DNA from 4 places in the Paenibacillus sp. Soil724D2 genome. Region 3 is predicted to be linked to each of the others. Evidence: riboswitches for the same ligand, from Rfam matches in the RefSeq annotation. Region 3 holds a riboswitch; each other region holds the start of a gene.
The links. A riboswitch is a leader RNA that binds a small molecule or an ion and turns the genes downstream of it on or off. The one in region 3 is predicted to bind cyclic di-GMP.
Positions count from the first base shown of each region.

Region 1: another riboswitch for cyclic di-GMP. It lies ahead of ASG85_RS21250 (response regulator); the one in region 3 lies ahead of ASG85_RS06990 (dynamin family protein).
Region 2: another riboswitch for cyclic di-GMP. It lies ahead of ASG85_RS30365 (putative bifunctional diguanylate cyclase/phosphodiesterase); the one in region 3 lies ahead of ASG85_RS06990 (dynamin family protein).
Region 4: another riboswitch for cyclic di-GMP. It lies ahead of ASG85_RS20995 (transglutaminase-like domain-containing protein); the one in region 3 lies ahead of ASG85_RS06990 (dynamin family protein).

Region 1 covers NZ_LMRY01000025.1:33,965-39,620, forward strand. The annotation lists gene ASG85_RS21235 (nucleoside hydrolase) at 1-702, opposite strand, end outside; gene ASG85_RS21240 (ABC transporter substrate-binding protein) at 773-1,879, opposite strand; gene ASG85_RS21245 (hypothetical protein) at 2,139-2,486, opposite strand; cyclic di-GMP riboswitch class I at 2,814-2,902, shown strand; gene ASG85_RS21250 (response regulator) at 3,032-3,394, shown strand; gene ASG85_RS21260 (ParA family protein) at 3,773-4,696, shown strand; gene ASG85_RS21265 (hypothetical protein) at 4,683-4,928, shown strand; gene ASG85_RS21270 (winged helix-turn-helix transcriptional regulator) at 5,557-5,656, opposite strand, start outside.
Region 2 covers NZ_LMRY01000056.1:49-5,704, forward strand. The annotation lists gene ASG85_RS30355 (GNAT family N-acetyltransferase) at 458-880, opposite strand; gene ASG85_RS30360 (HAD family hydrolase) at 920-1,570, opposite strand; cyclic di-GMP riboswitch class I at 1,776-1,869, shown strand; gene ASG85_RS30365 (putative bifunctional diguanylate cyclase/phosphodiesterase) at 1,932-3,713, shown strand; gene ASG85_RS30370 (MFS transporter) at 3,735-5,066, opposite strand; gene ASG85_RS30375 (sulfite exporter TauE/SafE family protein) at 5,262-5,656, shown strand, end outside.
Region 3 covers NZ_LMRY01000005.1:50,589-56,244, reverse strand. The annotation lists gene ASG85_RS07005 (hypothetical protein) at 1-49, shown strand, start outside; gene ASG85_RS07000 (hypothetical protein) at 270-461, shown strand; gene ASG85_RS06995 (hypothetical protein) at 527-1,267, shown strand; cyclic di-GMP riboswitch class I at 2,236-2,322, shown strand; gene ASG85_RS06990 (dynamin family protein) at 2,432-3,913, shown strand; gene ASG85_RS06985 (dynamin family protein) at 3,941-5,656, shown strand, end outside.
Region 4 covers NZ_LMRY01000024.1:40,108-45,763, forward strand. The annotation lists gene spoIIE (stage II sporulation protein E) at 1-1,757, shown strand, start outside; gene ASG85_RS20990 (class D sortase) at 1,984-2,688, shown strand; cyclic di-GMP riboswitch class I at 2,768-2,855, shown strand; gene ASG85_RS20995 (transglutaminase-like domain-containing protein) at 2,869-3,675, shown strand; gene ASG85_RS21000 (collagen binding domain-containing protein) at 3,874-5,656, shown strand, end outside.

The sequences.
Region 1 (5,656 bases), on a different contig from region 3:
TCCGTTACGTTCATAATATCGCTTCATATAATTCGCGGTGCTTTCCTGAACATAGCTAGCTATGGGAGAATCTCCGAGCTCACGGATATGTTCATCGGTCAGCAGCGCTTTACGCGTCACATCCAACCCTACAAGGGTTAAGGATGGAAAACCCGCCTGGAAAACGATTTTCGCGGCTTCCGGATCGACATACATATTGTACTCCGCCGTGGGCGTTACATTGCCGAAGCCTTGAACGACGCCCCCCATCACAATCACTTCCTTGACTTGATGAATCAAATCAGGATGCTTCATAACCGCCAAAGCCAGATTCGTTAACGGAGCTGTCATGACTAAAGTGACTTCTCCGACGTGACTCCGCACTTGATCCACGATAAAATCGGAAGCATGTCCAGCAGTCGTCTGCATATGAACCGGCATATCGCTTAAAGCGCCGCCAAGCCCGTCATTGCCGTGGACATGATGCTCAAAGTGAGAAGCTCGCATCAAAGGCTTGTCTGCCCCTTTAACGACAGGAATCTTATCTTCCATCCCAAGCAGTTGGAGGATCTTACATGTATTCTTGGTCGCTTGGTCCAGAGAAACGTTACCATTCACGGTAGTAATTCCGAGCACTTCCATCTCTCCGCTGCGGACAGCCAACAGAATACCTAGCGCATCATCCACACCTGTGTCTACATCTAGGATGACCTTCTTTTTCATGACTAAGCCCCCTTTAAGTCCTATTGAAGAAATCAAGGGTATATCCGCATATACCCTTGATTGATTTTAATTATTGAGCAACTTCCTTGTTCCAACGGGCAATCCATGCTTTAAGATTCTGATTGACGAATTTCATATCCAATTTACGAAGTTTACTTACGACGTCAGCGCCATAGGTAATCCCCGTAGCTTCTTCAGGCGAAAGCTGAAGTGTCGTGTTTACAGGTGAATCTACTTTCGCTTTCGCTGATTTCTCCTGTACTTCCTTGCTCAAATGCCAGTTGATGAAATCCTCAGCCAGCTGCTTATTTTTACTTCCTTTAATCACGTTGACCGTGTTCATAACGGCGTAAGCCCCTTCTTGCGGGGAGACGAACTTCGTTTCTGGCACAGCCGCTTTCAAATCCTTCACATACATTTCCATGATAGGCCCCGCTGCAATTTCACCTTGCGAGAACATGTTAACGAATTCGGAGGTTTGGCCGTAGTATTTAACGACTCCTTTATTCACTTCCTTAACCTTTGCGAAAGCTTGATCCTCATTAAACGTCGTGTTACCAGCGACAACAGATGCTGCATCCAAGACCATTGGACCTGTTGTTGATGTGATGTTAGGAAGTGTCAGCTTCTTGGAAAGCTCAGGACTCCAGAGGTCGCTCCATGACTTGATCTCTTTGGTGGTTGCTTTCGGATTGTAGGCAATACCCAGTCGACCTACTGTGTAGGCTGGACCGTAATCTTCGCCCAGAGGCGCCTTGGCCAAATCATAGATGTTTTTCAAATTCGGAATACGACTGCGGTCGATCTTATCGAAAAGTCCCGCTTCAATGCCCTGTTGTGCGTAATAGTCGGATAAATAAATGAGATCCACACTCGAACTGCCTTGTTTCACTTTGTTCAAACGTTCTGCGTTATTGCCTATTTCAAGAACGATCTTAGCATTATGCTCTTTCTCAAATGGCGCGTACACTTCTTTCTTAAAGAAATCATCCGCAAAACCCCAGGTGGAAATGATTAAAGTTGTAGGTTCCCCTTTAGATGCCGCTGTGGCAGCTGCTGTGGGTGCCGTTGTAGCTCCACTTGTATTGCCCTGGTTCTTCGCTGTGCCGCAACCTGTTAAGGCTAGTCCTACTACAGATAAAGAAATTAAACCGCGTACCATTTTTTGTCTCATCATTCATCGTCCTCCCAAGTTTTATCTTGTATGATTTTAATACGTGAATCCCCTGTTAAATTTTTACTAGTATTCTTCAAGACCTAAGATATATGCGCGTTTCGCCGTAAATCCAGCTATACAAAAAAAAGAAAAGTACCCTTGATAGAAAGAAGCTTCTAATCAAGAGCACTCTTCATTGTAAACAATGTAAAGTGACATCTATTGGTATACATGTGGTTTCCTCTTAAGATAAATCAAAAGAGAACACCGCCCGACAAAACTATTCGGTTTGTTTAAGAATAATGTTCGTTATAGCCCATTGCGTCGGCGGATCATAGTCCCTTAATACCGCATCCATGGATAAGCCAAGTTCTTGCTCAAGCCTGTCCCGGATTCTCTTCTTGTATATAGAGGACATATAAAAATCGACTTCGTGTTTGAGCGTTGGCGCCTCGCCTTCCAATGCGGTTGAACGCGGAGAACGGCGATGCTTGGCATGAAAAGTAATAATGTTCTGATCAATGGAAACCTTCAGCAGTGTTGTGCCAAACCCGAACAACTCTTTGGAGATTTCGTTATAGAGGTGACACAGCTTCTTCTTATATTCATTAGAATCTAGTTGTGGCATGGAATCACCTTCAAGATCAATTATCAACCCTTGTAAATCTAACTTAATAATACATAGGATTTCAGAATTAATCAAGAGAATCGTTCGTCTTTCTCACTGAAATCGGGCATTATTTACCTACATCACATCTAAATGATCCAATTTACCGAATGTCTTACAAATTTTGCTTGATATTAGTGACGAATACACGTTAAAAAATCTCGGGCAACATAAATCTAACTCGGTTAACACAATCAAGGGCTGCTTAAGGCACACCTTTAATACTAGTACTTTATTCCTAGTAAAAAGAGTGCTATAATTTAATAAATGAATAGTAATTCTTCTGCTATACGATAAGAGCAAAGCTAATGAAAATTAGTGACGCAAAGCTAAAGGAGCTAAGGCGAAATACTTCGCTATGCTTGCCAGTTACCGAAGGAAGGGACATATCTACAACTCCCCTTATTCTTCTAATAAGAGGAGTTTTCATTATGTAACGAATTATGGTAGCCATCTATTACAGTAAATAGCTAGGTAGAAAGTCCCCCTGAAAGGTGATAATTAAAATGGCCAGACTAATGGTTGTAGATGATTCTATCTTTATGCGATTGATGATTAAGAACATCCTCTTAGAATTAGGGCATGAAATTGTAGCCGAAGCATCGAATGGACTTGAGGCAATCTCTCTGTTTTTACAGCATTCACCTGACATGATTACGTTGGATATAACAATGCCCGAGATGGATGGAATTACTGCATTAAAGGAAATTAAACGTTACAACAGCGATTCAAAGATAATAATGGTATCAGCAATGGGGCAACAATCCTTTGTTATTGAAGCCATTACCCTTGGTGCAAGAGATTTTATTGTGAAGCCTTTTGATAAAGAGAGGGTAGCAGAAGCTGTAAAAAAGGTTCTGAATACGTGAATGCCCACAAAGCTCTCCACCTGAATGCCTCCCCATTCCACTTTTTGTACCTCCACATTATAATAAAATCTTAGCAATTCACATACTTAAACAGTTAGGCGGAATTTCCCATGCATTTACGATCTAAAGAAAGAGTAATCACTTATTTTAGCCTTGATTATGTATTTCGTAGTTTTGTTGAGGTCCTATATAGAATTCAAACAATTCCCTTCTATCGATTCGTTCATTTCTTTGTGATATTCCATAAACGGAGCCCGCTAATCGCATGGCTCCGTTTTTGTTGTTTCAGAATTCGTTGGAATTTGTTGTGCATGACAGCGAATTTGACGATTTGTTGCAGAATTCGTTAGAAAAAATATTTTGGCGAAATTTGACCTTATGGATACATATACAGAGAATTCATTTGAAAGAGAAATTCCTGGCGCTATGGTTGCTGAATACACTCTCAACTTGACCGTGCATGACCCCCTTTTAAATAGATCTATTGTAGAACTATATACAGGAATAAAGGTTTACAGAAATAAGGAGGAATGGGTTATGGGAGCCATTATTTCAATCGGTAATCAAAAAGGCGGTGTTGGCAAAACGACAACCACGGCCATTACGGGGTATCTTCTCTCTAAGAAGTACAAGGTTCTCTGTGTGGACTTCGATAGCCAAGGCAATTTGACACAGTTTCTTACTCAACGAGATATACACGATTACTCCAAAATGACTATTTTTGAGGCGTGTAAAAACATGAATCCCACCCCCTACATCCGCAAGTTAACCTACAACCTTCACTTCATTCCGGCTGATGAAATGCTTGCAACTCTGCCCCTGCTTATCCATCAAAATCCTTCAATGAGTTCGACCATTTTGAGAGATACACTACATAAAGTAAAGGCCAGATACGACTACATACTTATTGATTTACCTCCAAATCTCGGAGAGCACACGATTAATGGTTTAGTGGCTTCCGATTATGCAATCGTCATGCTACAATGCGAACCAATGTGTTATGACGCGCTGGACAGATACATCGCAACAATGATTCACATCAAAGAGGTTAAAAAGCTGGACCTTGTTTTATGTGGCATATTGCCAACAATGATCGATTCTAGAACAATCATTGATAAAACAATCATTGATAGGGTAAGGAGAGAATACGAGGAAGTTGTGTTTCGAGCGGAAATAAAGCGAAGAAATAGAATCAAGGAGTTTTCTATTACAGGAATACAGGAATACAGTAATTCGGATACATCGGCACTAAGGAATTATAGAAATTTTGTCGAGGAGCTGGAGCAACGTGTCCAAGCGTGATGCGATTGAGCAGTTATTAGGAAAACGGCGGAGTCTAGAAATACAGGAAACTGTAAATACAGGTATACAGAAACCTGTAAATAAGAAAAAAGCAACTTTTGATTTCGATGATCAATTCCATACTGAGCTAAAGATATTCGCAGCGAAACAGAATAAGAAGATGGTTGATGTTGTGGTAGAGGCCGTGAAAGAGTATATGCGAAGACATAAAAATAACCCACCGGTCGAGTAGGCCAGTGGGGATTCGTTCATTTTACAGTCTGCCCGATACCAGATATCGGACTGATAATCATTGACCAATTTACCCTATGATACTTGCTGTCACAAAGACAATCAGGATAAAATCTAGTTATCGCTCGATACCATCTACTTCCGTGCCCTAATAATAATTCATTCTGACTTAAATATTTTCTATTATGATATTAAATAGGGAAAAATAAGATTGGTGGAATCCTAAAAAAGGGGGCTGTTCCAAAGCTATTTTGGGATGTTATGCCTCTTTACCCTTTACTGTAATAGGCTATGAAAACCAGAATTTGCCGAGGGGGAACGTCGATGTGCTATTTGGACGAAAACCCCCAGAAATCATGAGGAAGAGGAACGTCGATGCGTTATTTCGCTGTTTTTTGCCTCCGGATCATTCATTTTGATCAAATAACACACTCACGTTCCTCTTGTTTGATTTCAAGCGCAGATTTCCTGAAATAACGGATCGACGTTCCGCTAAATAAAGTTCGGGTGACTTTCCTTTGGAGTCGAAGAAAACAAAAAAGTGAGAAGGCATAACCCTGCCTTCTCATTTTTTTGTTTTCTGTGCACCTAAGCCTAAGTGAATTTATTTACATTTGAAACAGTCTCTTTTACAAATTTAATCCAAATCTCTTCAATTCAACAAAGATACGTTCCAATCTCTTTCCTTTTTCCGTTAACGTATATTCAACACGAGGGGGAACTTCGGGA
Region 2 (5,656 bases), on a different contig from region 3:
GAAGAAATAGCAGTCTCTAAAGGCTCTTATTCAACTGCATTTCTCCCGAATCCATACTTGGAAAAATCGGACTTTATTATGAAATTGACTCTTTTAAACAACACCATTCAACCGCGTGTTTGAATTCATTCATCCAACAACCTCAACCCAGCATAATTGACGATTGATCCCGGTTTAAGACCTCAATATTGAGCATGATTAGACGAATGAATCGAATGTCTTCTCCTACAAATTAGAAAACAAAACATCAGGATGGATTTAACTTTACCTCCCCCTAACCCAAAAACATTTAATTCCATATAGATAGAAAAAAAAGGATCTGAGTCGACGACTCAGATCCTTTTTTGAAAGAGATAAATATACTTTGAGGAACAACGCTCCGCGATTTCAATTTCTAACGTCTTTTTCCAAAAATTACGAATCGTAGTTCCGTTTCTTTAACAGTCTCTGCGATCTCTTAATCCTCTTCCGCTTCTTCTACCTCATATGTACATAGAAAACGCTCTACACCCGGATATTTCTCTCCGAGGCTGCGAATGACAAACCCAATATTCCGATAAAATTGGACTGACTCTTCATCCGTTTCTGCCACGATTCGAACGGGGTGCATATCTTCAATAATTTCTAGGATAATCCCTCGTCCAAAGCCTACCCCTCTGCTCTCCGGTTCAACGGCAAGATGAGTGATCGTCATCTCCTGATTATCACTGAGTTCAAAGCCGATAATGCCCACCATGATACCTTCGGATTCATATCCAAACAACCATAGATTAGCATCATTTTCATAACGATCAATGACAGGTTGCAACGCCTCAGGATCGGGGAAAACGCTGTAACTCAGCAGTTCTTGTATATCATTTTCATTTAGTCGGGATTTCACATTTACTAACATCTTTATTCACTACTTTCGTATTGTTATCTACACATAATCTAACAACTTAAGCAAGCTGTCAATATGAGCTACAGGGGAGATTCCCTTCTCCTTCATCAGATGTCCGCTCAGCCCGTAGCTGATAAAGGGAACTCCTGCATCTACGGACGCTCTGCCATCTATCCACGAATCTCCGATTGATATCCATTCGCTCTCAAGAATGTGTGGAAAATGCTGCTTAGCGGCTAAGTATCCAGATGGAGATGGTTTCATCGCTTCCATTTGTTCTCTTCCGATGATCAAATCAAAGTATGGATGAATTCCCGTTGTTTCCAGCGCTTGTACCGCTGCCTTGTATGAATTATTTGTCACAATAACCAGGACATATCCCGTCATTAAAGCTTTCAGGAGCTCGGAAACATGGGATTCCAGTCCTGCGCCTTCCATGCCGATTAGTTCATGTTGAACGACCATATGCATCACTTCTGTATAGGACTCTTCAGACATCCCGTTCGCTTTCACATACTCAATCATGGTTGAAGTGGTATGCTCTTGAATCGGAAAACCAACTGGCAATAAATCATGATCAATAAGGTAGTCCGCCACTTGCTTTTTCATCATTTGGAAATTAATCTTAGACCTCAGCAGTGTATTATCCATATCAAAAATAATGCCTCGAACATGGCTTGATTTATACATTGAACCTCACCTATCCATCTTTAGAACTATAAAAAATCAAGAAATTAGCATTATAAATTATTCTTAGTTGAATTCGACATCGTTCGCTAATTATATGCAAATACCGCTATAGACACGTCATTTTTAACTAATTATAATAGGGCGTATTAACTGGTATTTAAGCTTTACACATCACTGACTAGTGCCTTATGAACTACATAAATAGAATCGTAAAAAGCAAACCATTGGAAACAATGCGACGCAAAGCCATGACCTAAGGCATCCCTAATTGGGATTGCTATGGACGACAGGTTACCGAGTCAAGGAGTTCATCCTTTCATTCGGGATGGGCTTTTTTATTTATACGAAATGAGGTTGATTCATGCACCATACGCTAACAGATAATTATCCAATTTACCTCATGCTGCTAACGTTCATTATTTCAATAACTGCTCTTTACTTATCCTTTAATAACAAAAAAGCACTCCAAGCTTCGCTATTAGAGTCTGCTATCGATTGTATCATGATGTTTAATTCAAGTGGGAGGATCATTGCGTTTAATCCTGCAGCAGAAGCCATTTTGGGTTACGAACGCAAAGAAGCTCTAGGGCTAACGTTAATCGATTTTCTTTTTGAAAAAGATGGCCAGGAGACAACCTTCTTAAATCTGCTATTCACAGCCAAAGATGAATCGATTATCGGTAAGCGAACCGAATTGAAAGCATTTCGATCGGATGGCAGCGTGTTTCCAGCGGAAATAACGATTACGAGCACTCCGTATAAAGGAAGGCATGTTTATACAGCTTATCTCCGTGATCTGACTGAAAAAAAGAAGTCCGAGGAAATGATACAACAGCTAGCCTATTTTGATCTTCTGACAGGCTTGCCGAATCGCAACCAGTTCAATCAGCTTTTCCATGATGTGTTAAACAAAGCCAAACAACATAATCAAAGCTTAGCTCTACTTTTCCTTGATGTAAATCGGTTTAAACTCATTAACGATACCTTAGGCCACCACTTGGGAGATCTGGTGCTGCAAAAGTTCTCCGCACTGCTCTCGGAAAGCTTGTTTGCACAAAGCATTGTTTCCAGGCTAAGTGGCGATGAATTTGTGATTTTGTACCCATTCGGGAATCGGGAGTCAGCAGCTGTGCAAGCGGAGAAAATCATTCGACAACTGGAAGCTCCTTTCCAAATTGATGGTCGAAATGTTTTTGTTTCCACTAGTATCGGTATCTCTTTGTATCCAATCGATGGAGAAGATCCGGAGGTTCTACTGAAAAATGCTGATCAAGCGATGTATTTGGCCAAAGACCTCGGTGGAAACCATTATCATTTTTATGAACAGGAAATGAGTGTCATTTATTCGAGGAGAAGTGCATGTGAGCAATCCCTCCGGTCAGCTATAGAACATAATGAGCTCTACCTCATGTACCAACCCAAATTCCATATTCCTACTGGCAAAATAATCGGGGTAGAAGCTTTACTACGGTGGGATAGCCATGCGTTAGGAAGCGTCTCTCCGAAGGAATTTATTCCTATTGCTGAAGAGTCCGGACAAATTATTGCAATCGGAAAATGGGTTTTACAAACTGCCTGCTTACAAATGAATAAATGGCAAGCTGCGGGCATGGAGCCTGTTCCTATTGCAGTGAATATATCCTCTGTCCAGTTTCATCAAGAAGATTTGGTGACAATGATTCTCGAGATTCTGCATCAAAATAAGCTGGAAGCACAGTATTTAGAACTTGAAATGACCGAAAGCATTTCGATGAATTACGACCTTAGCTGCATGGAAAAGCTTTATGCTTTAAAGCGTGAGGGAGTTAAAATCTCTATCGATCATTTCGGAACTGGTTATTCTTCTTTAAGTTATTTACATAACTCTCCAGTGGATACGTTGAAAATTGATAAATCGATCGTTCATGAGATCTCTACCTATAATTCGGAATCTTCAATCATTGAAGCTATTATGGCTATGTCACATAGTTTAAAAATGAGTGTCATTGCCGTAGGTGTAGAAACTCATGAACAGCTCAATCTTCTAGAAAGATTTGGTTGTGAAAATATACAAGGATACTTATTCTCAGTTCCACTTACAGCTGAGCTATTTGAAAAGAGTTATGTTTTCCATGATACAAATGCTAGTCCAAATGCTTTATGAAAAAAAGCCAGAATGCGGAGGTTACTCCGTCTTCTGGCTTTTCAGATCGGACGCCGAACGAATAGCAAACGGCATGGCCAATGAAAGTAAGCTTGCCAAAAGTCCAAACACGAACATACCGTGAATACCTGTATAAAAGACGCTGGATTTCGTAAGGATTGCACCCATAATGGTTACGCTGACCGCTGTTCCAATATTCCGTGCAAAGAGCTGCAACGAGGTAGAAATCCCCTTCTGGTGCGCTGCTACAAGCTGCTGTGAACCGATTGTAGTAATAGTGAAGATTATCCCATAAGCAAGACCAAGCGTCGTTAGTGCGGTAAACGTGTACCAGAATGGAGTACCCTCATGTATGAAATAAAATAAGGCAGCTGTAATGACGAGTATTATATTACCTATGACTAGAAGCCGTTTATATCCATAGCGAATTACCCATTTCCCACCAGGAACAGCAACAGCCATCCACCCAATGGATGTGCTCAGAAGTGCAATACCGCTAACAAACAACGAGTAGCCTTGATTTTGCAGGAAGAGAGGTATGAAGCTGGAAGTCCCAAAGAGAGCCGCGCAGCTTAGAAAAGAGCTTGCAATCATAATGGCCACTGGACGATTGCGCAGCAGATTTAACGGAACGATTGGCGCAGGATGTTTTCTCTCATATAAAAAGAAAGCAATCATAAATATGCCTCCTAGCGCGCCATACATATAGCTATAACGCTCAACTGCTGTAGTAAGCAGCAATAAGGAAATGCCACAGGCAAACAAAATAGCTCCGCCATAATCGACTACGGCTTTCTTCGGTTGATACACTTCCTTATATGGCTGCAAGGCAAGAAGCGCAACGATACATACCGGTATATTAACGAAAAAAATCCACCGCCAACTCAGGTAGGTCACGAAAAACGTACCCAGTAGAGGTGCTAATATGGCAGATAACCCCCACATCCCTGTGAAATACGCTTGTACTTTACCTCGCTGCTCCACCGGATAAATATCTCCCGCAATAATGGCAGGAAAGGGCATCATCACCCCTGCACCAATTCCTTGAATCGCTCTGAACAAAATCAGCTGCAGCATACTCTGGGATAAACCGCAAAGCACAGATCCGAAAAGAAACAGAAGTATGCCTGCTGCATAGATCCGCTTCCGCCCAAATAGGTCAGATAATCTGCCAGCTAATGGAGCTAATACAGTAGACAGGACCATATAGGAGGTAAATGCCCATGCGTACAGGTCATTGCCACCAATTTCTTTCACAATAATCGGCATTGTGGTATTCGCAATCGTGGTATCGATAGACGACACTAATACCGCCAAAACGATACTCACCATAACCGTAGTTCGATTTCTAATGGATGTCACCTCCTAAATACTACTTTTTTTCACATCCACATATTGTAACTGATTCCAGAATGAATGAATAGCATGTTCAGAGCATTATGAAGTCAAATCAAAAAGAGTTAAAAGTTTTCCTTTACATAATGCTTTTCTATATAATAAAATTAATCCAATATGGTTAGTGGGTAATTGGATTGGGGACATGACAACATGACTTTAACAGTTTTATTTATGGGCGTATTTGTTGGTTTTATGGTCGGATTGACTGGTGTAGGCGGAGCTTCGCTGCTCACCCCCATTTTGATCCTGATTGGAATAAATCCTTCAATTGCCGTGGGAACAGACCTTCTTTATAATTCGATTACAAAGCTTTTTGGCACGATTCAGCATTGGCGGCAGAAAACGATTGATTTCAAGCTGGTTAAAATGTTGGCCATGGGTAGTATTCCAGGTGTAATTGCAGCTATTATTTTTTTAAAATTATTCAATTCGTTCTTTCATAATCAGGAGATCATTATTAAGCATGCTCTTGGTTATGTCTTGATTCTGGTGGCGTTTGCTACTTTGTTTAAAGTTTTCTTCGGCCACAAAATCAAAGAAAATCG
Region 3 (5,656 bases):
TGAGGCCTATCGAGCCAGGTTAAGAACTCCAATTAATTCAGTTTCGTGACTGTTATAAAAACACTAATTCCCTAGAATATGTTCATCTACTGGTATGAAATCAGGGATTAGGACCGATATTTACAAGGAAGCGACTCTAGAAGGGTAATCAGTGAGCAAGTTAACTGGTGGGACATGCAAAATTGAAATCGATGCACGAAGCGGATTGTAACTGCCTCTATGAAATTCTCATTTTTGACTCGCATGCGATATAATACGAGATCCTGCCAATGACTATAGAGTTTGCGATGCAGAATCGTGAAATCGGAAAAGATGCCGCGTTGAAATGGATTGAAAAAATAAGAAAGTCTGGCATGGATACTTTGCCTATTCGCCATTATATTTATTCATTGGATTTATACTCGCTGCTTTATATGACCCAAACTATTGTTAATTCGAGGAAATTGAAGATGTTATTATGAGATCTAAAATGATTATGAATTATTAATAAAATTGAATATTAACTAAATCTTTAGAGGAGAACTCAATGAAAGAATGGCTTATTAGACTTGAAGAAACAATAGAACGTATTTCTGAAAATGCAAGATCTGCTATACATGAAAAATTAACTAGAATAATAAGTGAATACATTTTTGTTTTTGGGAAATTGATAACTAAAATAATTAATGTACTTATCACGATTCTTATTACGGTCGGACGTATGTTACTTAATGGATTTGTACTATTTCTAGGTGTAATTATAGGTATCATATTTATTATTGTATCGAGTAGCGATAGATTTAATGCAGAAAATATAATAACATACATATTTCTGTTAATAATATCATTTTGCTTCCTTGGTCTGAAACAAGAGAGAATTAATAAATCAGTCGCTCTATCTTCAATAGTAAATTTTTTCTGCGTGCCTTTTGTTGCTACCTTTTTTTTAGTATATTTTATCGATACTAGTTCAGTAGCTGGTAAATGGTTCTTTATTATAGCTATAATTTTATCATTTTTTATATTTTCCTTACCATTTGTTATTCGTGTAAAAAAAGATAAAACAATACTGAATACATATAAGGTTGCGCTCGATTTTAATGAATCAATTTTTTGGATAGTTCTTACTTTATTAACTATGGATTATTTGAAAATAATTAATTTGTTTCCTGTTGACTCATCTAATGGGAAAGATATAGTTGAAAAGTTAAAAGTTGCACTATTCCCTTTTTTAATGCAACCAAGATTACTCAAAGCATATATTAATTATAAATTATTAAAACTTTAGCCCGCTTAATAATTTGATAACTCAATTTTCAGAACTAAGTTCTCCGAACAAACTATGATATAGCAAGGAAGACCATAAATCCATTTTACTGATGCTGTTTCGATGATAATAGAGACCAAGAATTCAGTAATTTTTACCTTACAGGGTATATGTAAGAACAAGCTTTTCTCTAACATATGTCAGTCAAGTTATCGAATTAGGAGTTGTTTGATTGAGAAGTATTTGAATCATATTAATGGTAGCCAAATGTTTACCGTAGGGTATGTGTCCCAGGCCCATTCTTGATTCCGTTGCAAAGGGATTTTACCAGTGTGCTGATTTCGGGGAATAAATAGTGGTTTGGCATCTGAATAGTTTTTTCGTGCAGCGAGGTACTCTTCAATGCCTCGCTGGGCACATCACTGGAAATCCCTCACCTTATTTGTCTTCTTCTCCCGTATACAAATCAGCGCCCCGATAGTTCATCTTTTTCAACGACATCACTTCCCCTTAAGTTCAGCATGTCACTATTCCGTAGTCTTGAATTAATGCCAACAGTGAATAAATAATAGACCCGTAGGTTTGCTGCATTTAAAAAGGTCTTCACTGAATTGATTTTTTTGTCACGAATCGCTATACGAACGCCACTTATGGAAGCCCTTCCACATTATCAATAATAAATTCAGCATTTCAGAAGAAAGTTTATGAAGGAAATTATTGATAGATTTTAGCTCCAATTATACAAAATGCAATTATGTATGATTACTTCAAAATTTCATTTGCTATTGCGTATGTAAATGCTATTACTAGGTACAAGAAGCACAGCATTCAAGCTTCTTAAGGTGTGTAAATCATTGGTAGCATATCTTCAGTTTCGTTCGTCAAAACTCCGCCTCCCACTTGGGGAACCATGCCGAAAGTTGTAATATTTAGTTGACTGGTTAAGTCTTTAGACCTATACTGTAAATAACTAGGAGCTTCTAATAACTACTAGACAATAGCAAGCTTATTGAAAAGTAAGGACGCAAAGCTTCGGGCCTAAGGATGAGCTACTCTATGGTGGCCGAGTTGCCTAAAGTGGTGTGTCCAAATTAACTCATCACACTTGCGTGTGATGTTTTTTTCGAATTTCAAGAATAAACCGAAAATTATTAATTTTCAATCTTAAAGGAGGCTGGAAGTACAATGGAATTTACCAGTCTAGACTATGAACTGGAATCGATGGTTTCTAAGATTAATTTGGATAAACATCCCATTCTCAAAGAAAATTATTCAATTCGATATTCATATGTCGTATTTATCTATATTGCTTTGAAATCAAGTAAAAGAAACAATGAGCAGATTTTAGATATTATGAATTCTTATAAGACTGCTTTTCATATCACAGAACATGACTTTGATAAGTTTATGGACCTTAGTTCTAATAACGAAACTGATTTACTACAAAAGGGAATTAGACTCATAGGTTACGATAAGAACTGGTTACTTAAATGGAAATTTATTGAGGCCAATTACTGCATACTTTTGCTGGCTGAACTATTATTTCTGAATCTCTCTAATTTTGAACAGTTTTACCATAATAAAATAATACAACTTTATTCTGACTTGTTCGAAATTGCACCTTCAACAACTGTTCAAATCAGGCTGATATTACTAAAGATTCTAGCACATGAAAATGTGAATAGTTTGTTGGAAAATAAAAAGTTATCTTGCTTGTCCTATTTCTATCATATTATACAAGAACATCGAAACTTTGATCTGATCAAACAACCGAGAGTATTAATTATCGCTACAATGAGCTCTGGGAAATCGACCGTATTAAATGCTCTTATCGGTAAACAGATGTTTCCATCTGAAAATAAAGCATGCACATCCAAAATAGTTGAGTTTACCAATAACCCTGTGTTAAGGAAAGAGGTTGGTGTTGCTTCCGGGACCTTATTAGATAGTCGAAGGGATGTAACTTATTCCGATGTTACTGATTGGAACCATAATCCCGATGTGAGTAGGATTCAGTTAGAAGGCAGAGTACATTCGTATTCTGAGCTCAAGGGACATAAGATATCGTTTATGGATACGCCTGGCACTAATAATTCGAGGGATAGGGAGCACGGTGAAATTACGTATAATATATTACAAACAGCAGACATTGATATGATTTTATATGTATTAAACGTAACTAACCTTGCATCTGAGGATGATAGCATTCTATTGAAAAATGTTTTAAAAGTAGCGCTAGATAAGAATATTATCTTTTTGCTGAACAAGGTGGATCAACTGGATTTGGATGCTGATGACGACATGTTTGACTCTTTGAATATTGCAATCAAATACATCACCGATCATGGCGTTAAATCTCCAACTGTAATTCCAATCTCAGCTTATGCAGCAAGCTTGTTTACTTATGCACTGGAAGGAAGAGAGCTTACAAGAAAAGAAACAAGAGATCTTCTCTCCTTTTATAGTTTATTTCAAATTCCTGAATATGATATGAATGTTATCGCAAGAAATCTTAATAGCTCTTTATCCATCTCTGAAGTTAAAATTCAAAGCCACATCGATGTCCAAGTCGGTAATATTGTGCTTAGCTCACAATCCTTACAAAAAGCTCTGAATAAAACTGGTATTGGCTTGTTGGAGCGCTTTTTATTACAGTTAACCAGTTGAGAAATCAAATTACGGAAGGTGACATAAATGACAGAAGTATTTTTAAGATATAATCCCTATAAAGTGGAAACAAAGATTTTATTTGATGGGGAAAACATCAGCCAAGACAGCAGGCTGGTCAAATTTTATAATGAACGGTTACAGGTTTGGTTGGACCAATTGATTGATATCTTAATTGGCGAGCTTAACGAAACGGAATTTAAAATTGTATTTCAGGGTACATTACCGGACTTCGACGATATAAGAGAAGCTTGTATGAAATATAATCAGAAACGACTTGCCGCTATCCAACTTGATCATATTCCGGCAGAAGGAAGACAAGATAAAATAAGTGAATTAACCGAGCTAGTGGGAGATATGCAGAGAGGTCCGTTTGATGAACTACGCAGCGAGGTCATAAGGAAAAATTTTGACAAAGCGCTTAGTACAGATTTTGAAATTGCTGTAATTGCGACGATGAGTTCAGGAAAATCAACATTAATCAACTCCTTATTGGGAAAAGAGTTTATGCCATCCAAGCAAGCTGCATGTACGGCGACCATTGCTAGTATTAAAAATGTGCCTGGACGGGAAGAGTTCATCGGACGCTGCTATGATAAGGATGGTAAAGAAAATGAGCCGCTGCAGCCTCTTGATAGTGAGCGGATGAAGCACTTCAATGATAATGAAGAAGTGTCCCATATCGAAATTGAAGGATCAATCCCTTACATATCATCGAAGAGAATGAATTTAATTCTTGTAGATACACCAGGACCTAACAATTCTAGAAACAGCGCACATAAGGATCATACGTATCGCGTTATCAAAAATGAAACTAAACCATTGGTTCTATATGTTTTGAATTCAACTCAGCTAAGTACCGATGACGATAATAACTTGTTAACTATTGTTGCCGAGCAAATGAAGAGCGGTGGAAAGCAGTCGAAGGACAGGTTTATTTTTGCAGTTAATAAAATTGATCTTTTCGATCCAGAGAGGGAAACCATTGAAGATACATTAAATGACGTTAAACAATATCTTCAAGATAAGGGAATTGAGAATCCTAATATATTTCCTGTTTCTGCTGAGAGTGCCAAAGTCATCCGGATGCATCAGAACGGTATAAATCTTACACGGAAACAGCAGCAAATTTTGAATTCACATGACTTTTTTATCGATGAGCCCCAAATGCACTTGGTTAAGTATGCTCCGTTAAGCAACACCAAGAAGCAAAAGTTGATAGATGACATTCATAGAGCCAAGAGAGAACAGGATACCTATAGTGAGGCACTGATACACTCCGGTATTCCGTCCATAGAAGAAGCTATCAATGAATACCTGGATAAGTATGCAGTGACATCGAAAATTACGGCGGCCGTTAGTTCGTTTAAAGATGTTGTTGAAGGGAAGCGTCTGGAGCAAAATCTTCAAACTGAAATGGCTACAAACGAGCAGTTGCGTAACAATATTAATCGACAAATGAACCGTATTCAAGAGGAAATAGCTAAAGGACAAAAGGCTGCTGTTTTTAAAGAAAGAATTAATCGCAAAAAATATGAGATTCATCCTGTGATTCGTCGTGTTGAAGGGAAAGTTGAAACAAAGATTGATAATTTTACAGCTCACTTTATTAATGAAGGTAGTATTGAAGAGAATAGAGCGAAACAAATTATAGATAGGCTGCTAGAAGATATTTCTTCTCTGCAGAGTGATATTAAAACCGATCTGGAATTAATCATTTTAGCTACCATGCAAAATGATGCC
Region 4 (5,656 bases), on a different contig from region 3:
CAGGATTAATCCTAAGTCTTGCGAATAGTAATGCGGTTTATCAAATGAGTTTACTGGCTTTCTCGGGGATGTTAGCAGGGCTTCTCAAGGATGGTAATCGATTGGCTGTTGCATTCGGAATGCTGCTCGGGTCATCGATACTTGCTTTCTATATGGGATCCGGGGCAGATGTGATCAACTCAACATGGGAGTCGCTTGCAGCTGTTGCACTCTTTCTGTTAACACCGCGGAGTTTGATTCTGACTCTTGCTAAATATGTGCCCGGCACGCAGGAGAATCTGAAATCCCAACAGGACTATGCGAAGCGGGTTCGGGATGTTACAGCAGGACGTGTGGAACAGTTCTCTGAAGTGTTCCGCCAGCTGGCGCGCAGCTTTAAGCAGTTGACGACGGATGATGCGGTGAGCCGCAAGGAGGAGGATGTTGGTCATTTCATGAATGCGGTTGCGCAGAAGGCTTGTGATTCCTGCTGGAAAAAGAGCCAGTGCTGGGATCAAAAATTTTACCAAACCTATACGTATATGACCGATATGATGACCCAAATTGAGATGAAGGAGAGTATGACGAAGAAGAATATTCCACCAGAGTGGAGGAAGGTATGTATACGCACGGATCAAGTGCTGGATGTGATGAAGCAGCAGTATAGCTTGTACAAGAATGATTTGCATTGGAAAAAGCAGATTATGGATAGCCGACATCTCGTAGCGGATCAGCTTTCGGGCGTGTCCCAAGTCATGGAGGACTTGGCCAAGGAGATTAAACGGGAAGGACAGGAGCTGTTCCTTCAAGAAGAGCAAATTCGTAATGCCCTGGAGGAGCTGGGCTTATCCATCCATACCATCGATATCATTTCCTTGGATGAAGGAAATATCGAGATTGAGATCATTCATCAATACACGAAGGGCTTCGATGAATGTCGGAAAATCATTGCGCCGCTCTTGAGCGAAATTATCGGCGAGAACGTCGCCGTCATGCGCGAGGAAATGCATGAGCGCGGCGAGGGCTACAGCACGGTCGTATTCGGCTCCGCCAAGGAATACGAGGTTGAGACCGGGGTCGCCGGCGCAGCCAAAGGCGGCGACCTCTTCTCGGGCGACAGCTTCTCCACGGTGGAGCTGGGCAATGGCAAGTATGCCGTGGCGCTAAGCGACGGCATGGGCAACGGCGAGCGCGCGCGTGCGGAGAGCCAGACGGCTCTGAGCATCCTCCAGCAGCTGCTGCAGTCAGGGATGGACGAGAAGCTGGCGATCAAGTCGCTGAACTCGGTGTTGATGCTGCGCTCTTCGGATGAGATGTACGCGACCGTAGATATGGCCTTGATCGACATGTACAGTGCAAACACAACGTTCATGAAGATTGGCTCTACCCCTAGCTTCATTAAGCGCGGAACGGAAGTGATTTCAATATCGGCGAATAACCTGCCAGTCGGCATCCTGAGTGAGATAGATGTTGATTTGGTCTCGATTCCGCTCCAATCGGGTGATATCCTTGTCATGATGACAGATGGGATCTACGATGCACCGGGACATGCGGTAAATAAAGAGATGTGGATGAAGCGGATGATACAGGAAATTGATACGACGATGCCGCAGGATTTTGCGGACTGCTTATTAGAAAGAATTTTCCGCCACCATCATGGCGAAATTCAAGATGATATGACCGTCGTTGTGGCACGAGTCGAGAAGAGGCAGCCTGAGTGGGCTACATTCCGCTGGCCAGGAATTACGCGAATGGAGCGTCCTAAGACGGTTAGCTAATGGAGGAATAGAAGCCATAACAGCTCATTTGCTGTTATGGCTTTTTATGTGCCGTTATTCCCTTAGGAGCATAGCGAGTGATGCTATTTCGAAACTAGTAAATTAATGCTCAATAAAGGTTGCGCTCAGAATTAGAAGCATGCTTAACTTATTAATATGTCTGGGTTGGCTGATGCTAAGCTTCCCTGGAGTGTCATTGAGAACCAAGAGAAAGGTGGCACCACTGATGATTAGAAAAGAGCTATCTCTGTTATTTATCGTTCTTGGGATTATCATTTTTCTCTATCCAACGTTAAACGATCGTTATGAGAGCTATCAGCAGAACAAAATTTTGAAACAATGGCAGGAAAATCTGCAGGATATGGATCAAACAGGCACTGTCCTCGAGGAGGAGGCAGATCCGGGCTTGGTCGTACCTTCTTCCAGTCCCGCAGCAGTGGAATCTCTGCCGACAAGCAGCCAGCTGAGCAGCCAACCAAGCCCCTTGGCCGTGAAAACGACACCGAAGCCTGTAACATTGCCGCAGAAGAATATAGAGGGTGTCCTCACTATCGATAAAATTGATCTGAAGCTCCCTATTCTAACAGATGCAACCGTGAATAATTTGAAGATTTCCGTCGCCAGCATAGCCAATACAGGCAAAGCAGGCGCTGTTGGTAATTATGCCATTGCGGGTCATCGAAACCTGACCTACGGAAAAAATTTTAATAGATTAGATGAAGTAACCGAAGGGGATTTCATAGAAGTGAATACAGGGAGCAAAACGTATATCTACAAAGTAGTGGACAAACAGTATGTCCTCCCAGAGGATGTTTGGGTGCTGAAGGGCAACGGCAAAGATCGGGAGATTACGCTAATAACTTGCCATCCAATGGAAAATCCGACTCATCGTATTGCGATCAAGGGAATCATGGTGCAGTCGAAGGAATAAAATGTAATATTTTGTCTATTCAGAGAGACAAGCCTATGTTAAGATTGCACTATAGTGATTATAGGGAGTCGGTGCGTTCCTCCGATAAAGGCAAATCTAGCGAAAACTAGAGACGCAAAACTAAAGGGCCTTCCTTAGCCGAACTAAGTTGGCAGCCAGTTACCGAAAGGGGATTTTTTTGTGTTTAAAAAGCCAATTATAAGAACGATCATGGCAACTTTTCTGTTTGCTCTTGCTCCGCAAGGGATATTTGCAGCTTCCAATCCTTCCGTGATTGATAAAGATGCTCTGAATAAAGGGATTATCTCGGTTCATTATTCAAACGATAAGAACTCCAAAGTTCTCGTGCGAATCATGAGAGAAAATGTTAAATATGATTACACCTTCGTAGAAGGGGATCAGTACCCTTTGCAGCTTGGAAACGGCCAGTATAAAGTGCTGATAGGTGAGTCCATTGGGGCTAATAAATATAAAGTTGTAGCGCAAGAACAAATCGATTTAGAAATGGAAGACGAGAATGCCGTATTTCTGCAGTCCATTCCGTTGATCGATTGGAACGATGAATCGAAGGCGGTCGTTGAGGCTAAGCAATTAGTTGGAGATAAAGAAAAAGATATCGACAAAATAAGAGCCATTTATGGATATATCACCACGCATTTTCAGTATGATTACGAGAAGGCCCAAACTGTAGCAGATAGTTATATACCTAATCTGGATACGGTCTATGCAGAGTCCAAGGGAATTTGTTATGACTTTGCAGCTACTTTTGCGGCTATGGCAAGAAGTGAGGGGATTCCAACCCGTCTGGTTATGGGATATGAAAGTCATGCGCCAGATACTTATCATGCGTGGAATCAAGTCTTCCTGAAGGAAAGTAAGGAATGGGTGACGATTGATACGACGTATGACGCTGTTCATATACAAGCCGGTGAAACGATAGATGTCATAAAAAATGATTCTAATTATCAGATATCCAGAATATATTAAGTGAAATGATGAAACCTGATCTCATAACTGAGAACAGGTTTTTTTGTGCTTTCCATGTTGAAAAACAATAAATCCCAATATTTACAATACATCTTGTATCATATATCATTGATAATGATACATTTTGTTTCAAAGTCATAAGAGGTAGCACACATAAATAATCTCTATAAAAAATTGATCCATGAATGGAGGTATGAAATGATGTTGAAGAAAAAGACGAGTGCGTTGCTGATTACTTTATTAATTTTTATGCAGAGTATTTACGGGATTGGCTTTATTACTAAGGCCAGTGCGAACACGATTTCAAACAATATTCTTGACAGCGTGACGATGGCTGTATATGACAGCGCAGGTCAAGTCGTGACCGGCAATGTTTACGAGCCAAACTCCACAATACAGCTTGACTATACGTGGTCTCTGCCTAACGGTCATGGGTACAAAGGTGGTGATACGTATACATTCACACTGCCGCAGCAATTTTTACTATTCAACGATATTCCTGGTGTTTTGGTCATGGGGCAGGACCAGATAGGAACTTTCCATGTTGATCAAGCTAGTCATCAAGCGGTGATCACTTTTAACAACTACATCGAAAGCCATGACAATGTACATGGCACGCTCACGTTCAGAACACATTTAGATACAAGTAAACTTACTGAAAGCACGACGGTAACGATTACCATTCCGATTCAATCTGGTGATCAGATTTTCACTCTTCATCTTAAACCTTCTGTCACTTCCACAATTGAAAAAAGAGGTGTATCTTCTGGATTTAATTCGAAAGATATTCATTGGACCGTGGATGTGAATAAGACGCTGGATTCTGTTCAGAACGCAGTGGTGACGGATCCTATCCCACCGGGTTTATCTGTTCCAGTTACTGTAGCAGTCTATGATCTAGGGGTTCACTTAGATGGAACTGTCGTACAAGGAGCATTAGTGGATGCCAGCAAGTATACAGTAACTAGAACAGGAGCAGATCTTTCTATTCGATTCGCGGAATCTCCTATTCACACGGCTTACCGCATTCAATATACGACGCCAATAACCGATTTTGACAAAGCAACCTTTGTGAATACGGCAACCTTCGGGGGAAGTAATAAAAACCCAGCTCAGACCTCTGCGACAGTCCATGTAACGCGTGGCAGCTCTTTGGATAAAATTGCGGAAAGCTATAGTCCCATTACGCAGATTATTAATTGGGGAATCAAATATAATTATAATGAAAGGACTATTGCCCAATCAGCAGCATTCCTAAAAGATTTATTCAATGATACACAAGAAATAGTTGCAGGATCCCTTCATATCTATCCAGTAACGTTCAATCCAAGTGGCAATGAGACACTGGGAAGTGAATTGCCGAGTGGGGAGTACACCATTACAACGGAAGCAGCTGCTGGCAAGAAAGGATTTAAACTGCAATTTAATCATAATATTTCATCGGCATATAAAATTAATTATCAGACCAAGGCAAGTAGTCCAGTTTTGAAAAATATGATCATAACGAATAGCGTTACGTCCGGCAGCGGAGAAAGTGATTCAGCATCTCGGCCTGTTGAACAGGGGGCTGTTTACAAGTATCCTGGAACCGCAGATTACAACGCCAAAACCGTAGCTTGGAATATTATCATCAATAGAGACAGTCAAGTAATGAAAAATATGGTTGTGACCGATACTTTTTCAAATAAAGGACTGCGTTTTATACCCAGTTCAATAGTCATTAAAAAAGGAAATGTGGTCTTGCCGTCGACGGATTATATCCTCAATAGTGTCGAAGATGAAGGGTTCACAGTGAAATTCAAGAATACGATCTCAGAACCTCTTTCGATTACTTACACAACATATTTTAATATAGATTTGATTAGCCCACCGGGGAATGCAAATTTTATTAATTCAGCTAAGGTGGATTGGGTCGATAGCGCTAATGCAGGAAAGTCGCAAACGGCAATAGCAACATTTATCCCAAGAGATGAAGTGAAGA